3 regions of the Yersinia entomophaga genome follow, and region 3 is predicted to be linked to each of the others. Evidence: predicted binding sites of a transcription regulator. Region 3 holds the regulator's gene; each other region holds the start of a gene.

Region 1 (3,286 bases), 2.1 Mb from region 3:
CATAGCCGAACTCGCGCTCGGTAGAACCTTCAACGTGGCCCCCCAGTTGCATCGCCATGGTTTGCATACCGTAGCACACGCCCAATACCGGTACGCCTGCGTTGAACACGAAGTCTGGAGCACGCGGACTGCCGTTTTCAGTGGTGCTTTCCGGGCCGCCGGACAGGATGATGCCACTCGGATTAAACTCACGAATCTGGGCTTCAGTTACGTCCCACGCCCATAGTTCACAGTAAACGCCAATCTCACGAACGCGACGCGCCACTAGCTGAGTGTATTGCGAACCGAAATCGAGAATAAGGATGCGATGCTTATGGATATTTTTTGTCATGTGAGGCGTATTCCAGAAACAGGTCAATAAATAAAATAAAAATGAAAGACTTCAGCAACGTTAATAAACGTCCTATTCCAATCGGCGAAGCCAGAAAGTGAGTTAACGCCCGCAGCATCACATACGCAATTGACGCAAAGTCATTGAGCAATGCGAGCAGCGGACGATGACAAAACTCACCGACCGCAGCTCTTGGAATTAGCCCATGCGGTAGTTCGGTGATTCTTTCGTGATAGTCACATCGTGCACATGACTTTCCTGAATACCCGCACCACTGATGCGTACGAATTCTGCTTTGGTACGCAGATCGTCAATGGTCGGGCAACCGGTCAGACCCATACAAGAGCGCAAACCGCCCATTTGTTGGTGAACGATTTCTTTCAGCAGACCTTTGTACGCTACGCGGCCTTCGATACCTTCCGGTACCAGTTTGTCTGCGGCGTTATCAGTCTGGAAATAACGGTCGGAAGAACCTTTGGACATCGCGCCCAAAGACCCCATACCGCGATAGGATTTGAATGAACGGCCTTGATACAGTTCGATTTCACCCGGAGATTCTTCAGTACCTGCCAGCATAGAACCCACCATCACGCAGGACGCGCCCGCTGCAATCGCTTTCGCAATATCACCGGAGAAGCGAATACCGCCATCGGCGATAACCGGAATACCGGTGCCTTCCAGCGCGGCTACGGCATCAGATACCGCTGTGATTTGCGGAACACCCACGCCGGTAACGATACGGGTAGTACAGATAGAGCCGGGGCCAATCCCCACTTTTACCGCGCTAACACCGGCTTCTGCCAATGCTCTTGCGCCTGCGCCTGTAGCGACGTTACCGCCAACAATTTGCAGATCAGGATATTTAGCGCGAGTTTCGCGAATGCGTTGCAGAACGCCTTCGGAATGACCATGAGATGAGTCGATCAGCAAAACGTCAACGCCAGCGGCAACCAGTGCGTCGATACGCTCTTCGTTACCTGCTCCGGCGCCAACGGCAGCGCCAACGCGTAAACGGCCGTGTTCGTCTTTACAGGCGTTAGGCTTACGTTCTGCTTTTTGGAAGTCTTTTACGGTGATCATGCCGCGTAGATGGAAGTTATCATCAACTACCAACGCTTTTTCAACGCGTTTTTCGTGCATTTTCTGCAACACAATTTCGCGAGATTCGCCTTCTTTTACGGTAACCAGACGCTCTTTCGGCGTCATAACCGCCGTTACAGGCTGTTCCAGATCGGTGACAAAGCGTACGTCACGGCCAGTAATGATACCCACCAGTTCGTAATCTTCGGTCACAACCGGATAGCCAGCAAAGCCGTTACGGGCGGTCAGTTCTTTAACCTGACGCAAAGTGGTGGTTGGCGTAACGGTCTGTGGTTCAGTAACCACGCCGCTTTCATGTTTTTTCACGCGGCTGACTTCTTCGGCCTGACGCTCGATAGACATGTTTTTATGGATGAAGCCCAGACCGCCTTCTTGCGCCAGAGCAATGGCCAGGCGAGATTCGGTTACGGTATCCATGGCTGCGGACAGCATAGGGATATTCAGGCGGATAGTTGCGGTCAGTTGAGTACCAAGATCCGCAGTGTTAGGCAGAACTGTGGAATGGGCTGGAACCAGGAGAACGTCGTCAAAGGTTAGTGCTTCTTTCGTGATACGTAGCATGGGCAATATCTCACCAGAGTGATTTGAGAAAAGATAAAATATTGCCGTGGCATTATACAGAGCGTAATCGGTTGCCTCCAGCACTTTCTGATAAATTTTCTTGCTTACCGTTCTGAGGCAGGTAATATCGATCAATTAAGTACTTGTTTTAAAATTTGATCCAGGTCACATGCCACTAACTTCCGCCACCTCGATATTTACCGTCAGCCGCCTGAATCAGACGGTTCGACAGCTGTTGGAAATGGAAATGGGCCAGATTTGGCTCACCGCCGAGATATCCAACTTTTCCAAGCCCGCCTCCGGTCACTGGTATTTTACCTTGAAAGACGATCGGGCGCAGGTACGCTGCGCGATGTTTCGCAATAGCAATCGCCGCACCACTTTTAACCCGCAAAATGGTCAGATGGTGCTGGTCAGAGCCTCAATCACTCTGTATGAACCCCGAGGTGACTATCAGTTAATCGCTGAAAGTATGCAGCCTGCCGGCGATGGTTTGCTGCAACAGCAGTTTGAGCAATTGAAAGCACAATTGGCAGCGGAAGGATTATTTGAAGCGGCGCACAAACAGCCGCTCCCTGCCCCAGCCAAACGGGTCGGCGTGATTACTTCCGCCAGCGGAGCGGCTCTGCACGATGTGCTACAGGTGCTTCAGCGCCGCGATCCTTCGCTGCCGGTGGTGATTTATCCTACTTTGGTTCAGGGTGCCGAAGCGCCAATGCAAATCGTCCGCGCGATTGAAATGGCCAATCGGCGCGCTGAGTGTGATGTCTTGATTGTGGGGCGTGGTGGCGGTTCGCTGGAAGATTTATGGAGTTTTAACGATGAACGGGTGGCGCGAGCAATATTTGCCAGCCGGATTCCGATTGTCAGCGCCGTCGGGCATGAAACCGATGTGACTATCGCCGATTTTGTTGCCGATCTGAGAGCACCGACGCCTTCTGCTGCCGCTGAAATTGTTAGCCGCAATCAGCTGGAATTAGTGCGTCAGATTCAAGCGCAGCAACAGCGCATGGAAATGGCGATGGATTATTATCTGGCGCAGCGTAATCAACAATTTACCCAACTGCATCACCGCTTACAGCAACAGCATCCTCATTTGCGTTTGGCGCGCCAGCAAACGTTGTTGTTTAAACTGCAACGTCGGTTGGAAGAATGCGCTCAAAACCAAATTCGCCTGCAAGTTCGCCGGGTTGAGCGTTTGCAACAACGGCTGAGTCACGTCCAGCCGCAGGGACGTATCCATCGTTACAGTCAACAAGTGCAGCAGCAGGAATATCGTCTGAAACAGGCGCT
Region 2 (3,286 bases), 1.5 Mb from region 3:
TTTCTATGGCGAGGTCGTGATCACTCCCGCGATCTCGGTGATGTCGGCGATAGAAGGTTTGGAAATAGCCGCCCCCGCCCTCGATCCTTATATCGTTCCCTGTTCAATTGCCGTTCTGACTTTATTGTTTGTCATTCAAAAACACGGTACCGGTAGCGTGGGCAAACTCTTTGCGCCGGTCATGTTAGTTTGGTTCCTGACGTTAGCGGTGCTGGGTATTCGGGGCATTATGGATAACCCGGAAGTGCTCAATGCGATGAATCCTAAGTGGGCGCTGGCCTTCTTTGCGGAATACAAAACGGTTTCTTTCTTTGCCTTAGGTGCGGTAGTGCTGGCAATTACCGGCGTAGAGGCACTGTATGCGGATATGGGGCATTTCGGTAAATTCCCTATTCGTCTAGCTTGGTTCACCGTGGTGCTGCCTTCGTTGGTGCTGAACTACTTTGGTCAGGGCGCACTGTTGCTGAAAAATCCGGAAGCGATAAAAAACCCCTTCTTCCTGCTAGCTCCCGATTGGGCGCTGATTCCATTGTTGGTTCTGGCAACGTTAGCGACGGTTATTGCCTCGCAGGCCGTGATTTCTGGCGTATTCTCCCTGACTCGTCAGGCGGTGCGTTTAGGCTATTTACCACCAATGCGCATTATCCATACTTCAGAAATGGAGTCTGGCCAGATCTATATTCCCGTAATTAACTGGACGCTATATATCGCCGTAGTATTGGTGATTATCGGCTTCGAACGTTCCAGTAATCTGGCCGCGGCCTACGGTATTGCCGTTACCGGCACCATGGTATTGACCAGTATTCTGTTCTGCACCGTGGCGCTGAAAAACTGGCACTGGAATCGGGTATTCGTAGCCTGCTTATTGATGATATTACTGATCATCGATATCCCGATGTTCTCCGCCAACGCCTTGAAGCTGTTCTCCGGCGGTTGGTTACCTCTGACGCTGGGTCTGGTGATGTTCATCATCATGACCACCTGGAAAAGCGAGCGTTTCAGCTTACTACGTCGGATGCATGAGCACGGTAATTCTCTGGAAGCGATGATCGCCTCACTAGAGAAATCGCCACCGGTGCGGGTTTCAGGTACGGCGGTATATATGTCGCGTGCCGTGAATGTGATTCCTTTCGCGCTATTACATAACCTCAAACACAATAAAGTGCTGCATGATCGCGTGGTATTGCTGACTCTGCGCACTGAAGACGCGCCTTATGTACACAACGTTCGCCGTGTGACAATTGAGCAGCTCTCACCGACCTTCTGGCGTGTGGTGGCCAGCTACGGCTGGCGAGAAACGCCGAACGTGGAGGAAATCTTCCACCGCTGCGGTCTGGAGGGGCTGCCTTGCCAGATGATGGAAACCTCCTTCTTTATGTCCCACGAGTCGTTAATATTGTCGAAACGGCCTTGGTATTTGTTCCTGCGCGGTAAACTGTTTATGGCTCTGAGCCGCAACGCTCTGCGCGCGCCGGATCAGTTCGAAATCCCGCCTAATAGGGTGATTGAACTGGGAACTCAGGTAGAAATCTAGTTACTAAGGCCGTCATTCCGACGGCCTTTTTACTTCTTGTACTGATACGCACTGACTTTTTATCCGCAGATTTTCCCTACCACTTATTTTCCCGAAGTATTTAGCCAGTTTATTCATCCTTGTTTAATAGTGCAGCGAAACGTTTCGATGGCGATCACAAATTCACCACATTAGGTTTGCCTTCTGCTGTCTTTTTTTTAAACTTATCCATCAGCGAAACGTTTCGCTGTCGGAGCAAAAAATGAAAAAAGGCGTATTACTGAATTCTGATATTTCCGCGGTTATCTCCCGATTAGGTCATACGGATCAAATCGTCATAGCGGATGCTGGGCTGCCGATTCCGGCCAGTACCACCCGCATCGATTTGGCGCTAACACAGGGTGTACCTGGCTTCCTCCAGGTGCTGTCGGTGGTGACGCAGGAAATGCAGGTAGAAAGCGCTATTTTGGCGGAAGAGATCGCGAAGAATAATCCGCAGCTCCATGAAGCTTTGCTGACACAACTTAAACAACTTGAGCAACACCAGGGAAACTCCATTGCTTTGCACTATGTCAGCCATGAGGCTTTCAAAGAGCAAACAAAACATAGCCATGCGGTCATCCGTAGCGGGGAATGTTCACCTTTTGCGAACGTGATTCTCTGCGCTGGCGTAACTTTCTGAGGCATTTATGCAACCTTTGCTGCAATTGAAAGGGATTGATAAAGCCTTTCCCGGCGTCAAAGCGCTCTCTGGCGCTGCACTCAGTGTTTACCCCGGACGGGTAATGGCGCTGGTGGGTGAAAACGGCGCAGGGAAATCGACGATGATGAAAGTGCTGACGGGCATTTATACCAAAGATGCCGGTAGCCAGCATTTTCTCGGTCAGGAAGTGGTATTCAATGGTCCCAAGGCCTCGCAGGAAGCGGGTATTGGGATTATTCATCAGGAACTTAACCTGATTCCACAGCTGACCATTGCCGAGAATATCTTTCTTGGTCGTGAATTCGTTAACCGTTTTGGCGGCATCGATTGGAAAAAGATGTATGCCGAAGCGGATCGCCTGTTATCCCGCCTGAATATTCGCTATAGCAGCCATCGTTTGGTCGGTGAGCTTTCCATCGGCGATCAGCAAATGGTCGAAATTGCCAAGGTGCTGAGCTTCGAATCCAAAGTCATCATTATGGATGAGCCAACGGATGCGCTGACAGACACAGAAACCGCCTCGCTATTTAACGTAATCAACGAGTTAAAAGCTGAAGGGCGCGGCATTGTCTATATCTCTCACCGTCTGAAAGAGATTTTTGAGATCTGCGACGATGTGACGGTTTTCCGCGACGGCCAGTTTATCGGTGAAAAGCCGGTAAGCGAGCTGGAAGAAGATACATTGATTGAAATGATGGTTGGCCGGAAGCTGGAAGAACAATATCCACGCCTGAATTTGCCTTTGGGCGATGTGCGCTTGCAAGTGAAGGAACTTTGCGGCCCAGGGGTGAACGACGTCAGCTTTACGCTGCACGCCGGTGAAATCCTCGGTGTGGCCGGGTTAATGGGCGCAGGGCGTACTGAACTGATGAAAATCATTTACGGCGCGCTGCCGCGTAAATCTGGTTATGTGATGCTGGATGGTCGTGAAGTGGTGACCCATACCCCGCAGGACGGTTTGGCTAACGGCATTGTTTATATTTCCGAAGACCGTAAGCGTGATGGTTTGGTGTTGGGAATGTCGGTCAAAGAAAATATGTCTCTGACGGCATTACGTTATTTTAGCCGCA
Region 3 (3,286 bases):
TCAGACCGGCGAGGTAGAACATAAAGCTAGTGGATGTTTTCATTTTCGTTATTTATCTCGTTTATCTGTATACCCGTTATCTTTCGAACCGCAGCGGTGTTGGCTACCTTCGCTCACCCCAGTCACTTAGTGGCTCGGTTCCTTGGGATTCGCGGCGTTGCCGCCTGGCTACAATCCGAAAGCAGGTTATCTTTGCAGGAGAATTAATGCGGGGGGCATTCTATCCGGCTGGCTATTCCCCTGTGAAACGGTAATATTTGCATACTGGTGTGAAAATAATTGAAGGCAAGGCAATGTGGTCGGAATATTCATTGGAAGTGGTTGATGCGGTTGCCAGAACCGGTAGTTTTAGCGCTGCTGCACAAGAACTGCATCGCGTGCCTTCTGCCGTCAGCTATACGGTCAGACAACTCGAGACATGGCTGGCAGTGCCACTGTTTGAACGACGACACCGCGATGTGGAACTGACGGCAGCGGGAGCGCTGTTTATTAAAGAAGCGCGAACTGTTATCAAAAAAATGATTGATACGCGTCGTCAATGTCAGCAGGTCGCTAACGGTTGGCGCGGCCATCTGGATATTGCTATCGACATTATTGTGAAGCCGTTACGCAGCCGTCAGTTGGTGCTGGATTTTTATCGTCATTTCCCCGATATCGAACTGCGGGTGCATTTTGAGGTATTCAACGGCGTGTGGGATGCGCTGGCGGATGGTCGTGCCGATGTGGCTATTGGTGCGACGCGTGCGGTGCCAGTCGGTGGGCGCTTTACCTTCCGTGATATGGGGTTTATGAACTGGCACTGCGTGGTCAGTGCCACTCATCCGCTGGCATCTCAGAGCGGCCCTTTGACCGACGATCAGCTGCGGCCTTACCCTTCGCTCTGCATTGAGGACACTGCCCGTAATCTGCCGAAGCGCGATACCTGGACGCTGGACAACCAGCGACGGCTGGTGGCACCGGATTGGCAAACGGGCATTGACTGTCTGTGTGACGGTTTATGTATTGGTATGGTTCCGGCGCATCGCGTCGAGCCGCTGGCCAAACAGGGGAAACTGGTGATTATTACGCTGGCTCAGCCCTTGCCAGATAGCCCTTGCTGCCTGAGCTGGGAGCAAAACAACCATTCGCCCGCTATGGCGTGGCTGCTGGAGTACCTTGGGGATACGGAAACGCTGAATGCCGAATGGCTGCGAGCGGGGGACGGTGTAGAAAACACGCGGGAAGCCGTTTCAACGGGCTAAACGGCTTCCCACAGCGGTTTTAACGACGATAATCGCGGAAAGGACCATCAGCAACAGAACGGCGTTCAACCAGTTTTGGATGTACTTCAATGGTTTGGGGATCTTCACGTTTGCTGACAATGCGATCCAGCAACATTGCAAAGGCGCTTTCGCCCAAACGTTCTTTTGGCTGATGAATAGTGGTCAGTGCCGGTGAGAAATAGCGCGCATTTCGCACATTGTCATATCCGATCACCGAAATATCCTGCGGAACGCGTAAACCTAATTCATCGGCAGCACAAATAGCGCCCATAGCCATAATATCGCCGCCGCAGAATACCGCGGTTGGGCGATGTTTCTGCGTTAGGATTTGATGCATGGCTTTATAACCGGATTCCGGTTCAAAATCCCCTTGAACCACCCATTCATCACGCAGTTTAATATTGGCTTCTTCCAACGCTTTGATAAAGCCCTGATGACGCCCACCGCCAGTATTGCGAGCCAGTTGCCCCGGAATGGCTCCAATATCGCGATGACCGCGTTCAATCAGATAACGGCCAGCCAAATAACCGCCTTCAAAGGCATTATCAATAATGGAGTCGGTAAAATCGCCGCGCGCGGTGCCCCAATCCATGACTACCATCGGAATATTGCGATAATCTTCCAGCATGCCCAACAGTTGCTCTGGATACTCGGAACACATTACCAGCAAACCGTCGACGCGTTTTTGCGCCAGCATAGCCAGATACGCTTTCTGCTTATCCAGATTATTATGAGAGTTACACAAAATCAGCGTATAGCCTTTGCTATAGCAGCTATTTTCTACCGCTTCGATCACTTCCGCAAAATAGGGTGCTTCGCTGGAAGTGGCTAGCAAACCAATCGATTTAGTGTGATTGACTTTCAGGCTTCGTGCGACGGCACTGGGCGAATAGTGCAGCTCTTTAATGGCGGCCCACACGGCGGCCTTGGTGTCTTCGGCGACGAAACGTGTTTTATTGATGACGTGCGAAACGGTGGTGGTGGAAACGCCCGCGCGTTTGGCCACATCTTTAATCGTTGCCATAAAAAGAATGACTCCTAAACTGACCTGTTACAGCAGGTAAGTATTATGTTAATCGTTTGCCTGCGTTGTTCGAACCCTTTCAGACAGATATCATCAGTTCCGCTGGTTATTTTCGTCAGCGCGCTAGTCTGAAAGGGGTTTTTAGGCGTTATTGGTCGGTACGCAGTAATGAACTGCGGATTTTGGCCGATTTAAAGAAAAAGTGAAAGATCTAATCAACGTTATAAAGTGAGTAATGATAACAAGATTTTATTCTCGAACTGTGGGAAAATCGTTTTACACACTAACTATGTGCCTTTATCCACCCAAATTAACCGACTGAGGAGTTTATATGGATACTGATCTGAAAATGTCATTGATTACTACTATTGGTTCGTTGGCAGTGATTATGATCTTTAGCTTTACAGCGGTAATGAACTAAACCCTGACTGTTTTAGAGCTGTACAGATTTTGAGCGAGAAGGGCGGAGCCGTTATCCGCCCTTGATATTAGCCAGCTAATCAGGCCAGATTTTTCTCTACGAACGCCCAGTTAACCAGCGCCCAGAAGTTTTCCAGATAAGTCGGCCGCGCATTGCGGTAATCGATATAGTAAGCGTGCTCCCACACATCGACAGTCAGCAATGGTTTATCCGAAGTGGTTAGCGGCGTTGCTGCATTAGAAGTGCTCACGATCGCCAGCGAGCCGTCCGGTTTTTTCACCAGCCAGGTCCAACCCGCGCCAAAGTTTTTCACGGCAGCATCGGTAAACTGTTGTTTGAACTCCGCGAAAGACCCAAAAGATGCGGCGATCGCTTCGGCTACTGCGCCCTTCGGTTCGCCACCGGCGTTTGGCGCCAGGCAGTTCCAGTAGAAGGTGTGATTCCATACTTGAGCGGCGTTATTGAAGATACCGCCAGTGGAGGTTTTTACGATCTCTTCCAGCGATTGACCAGCAAACTCGGTATCTTTAATCAAATTATTCAGGTTTACCACGTAGGTGTTGTGGTGCTTGCCGTAGT

The links. Region 3 encodes PurR, which represses purine synthesis genes. Its sites were predicted from a motif close to CANGCAAACGTTTGCNTG; they were not measured.
Positions count from the first base shown of each region.
Region 1: the regulator PurR is predicted to act here: its motif matches at 2,054-2,071, upstream of guaB (IMP dehydrogenase).
Region 2: the regulator PurR is predicted to act here: its motif matches at 1,746-1,763, upstream of rbsD (D-ribose pyranase).

Region 1 covers NZ_CP010029.1:3,450,721-3,454,006, reverse strand. Annotated here, with positions in the region: gene guaA (glutamine-hydrolyzing GMP synthase) at 1-331, opposite strand, end outside; gene guaB (IMP dehydrogenase) at 530-1,993, opposite strand; gene xseA (exodeoxyribonuclease VII large subunit) at 2,163-3,286, shown strand, end outside.
Region 2 covers NZ_CP010029.1:2,784,839-2,788,124, forward strand. Annotated here, with positions in the region: gene kup (low affinity potassium transporter Kup) at 1-1,534, shown strand, start outside; gene rbsD (D-ribose pyranase) at 1,776-2,195, shown strand; gene rbsA (ribose ABC transporter ATP-binding protein RbsA) at 2,203-3,286, shown strand, end outside.
Region 3 covers NZ_CP010029.1:1,325,162-1,328,447, reverse strand. Annotated here, with positions in the region: gene punC (purine nucleoside transporter PunC) at 1-43, opposite strand, end outside; gene punR (DNA-binding transcriptional activator PunR) at 294-1,241, shown strand; gene purR (HTH-type transcriptional repressor PurR) at 1,261-2,286, opposite strand; gene cydH (cytochrome bd-I oxidase subunit CydH) at 2,618-2,707, shown strand; gene sodB (superoxide dismutase [Fe]) at 2,787-3,286, opposite strand, start outside.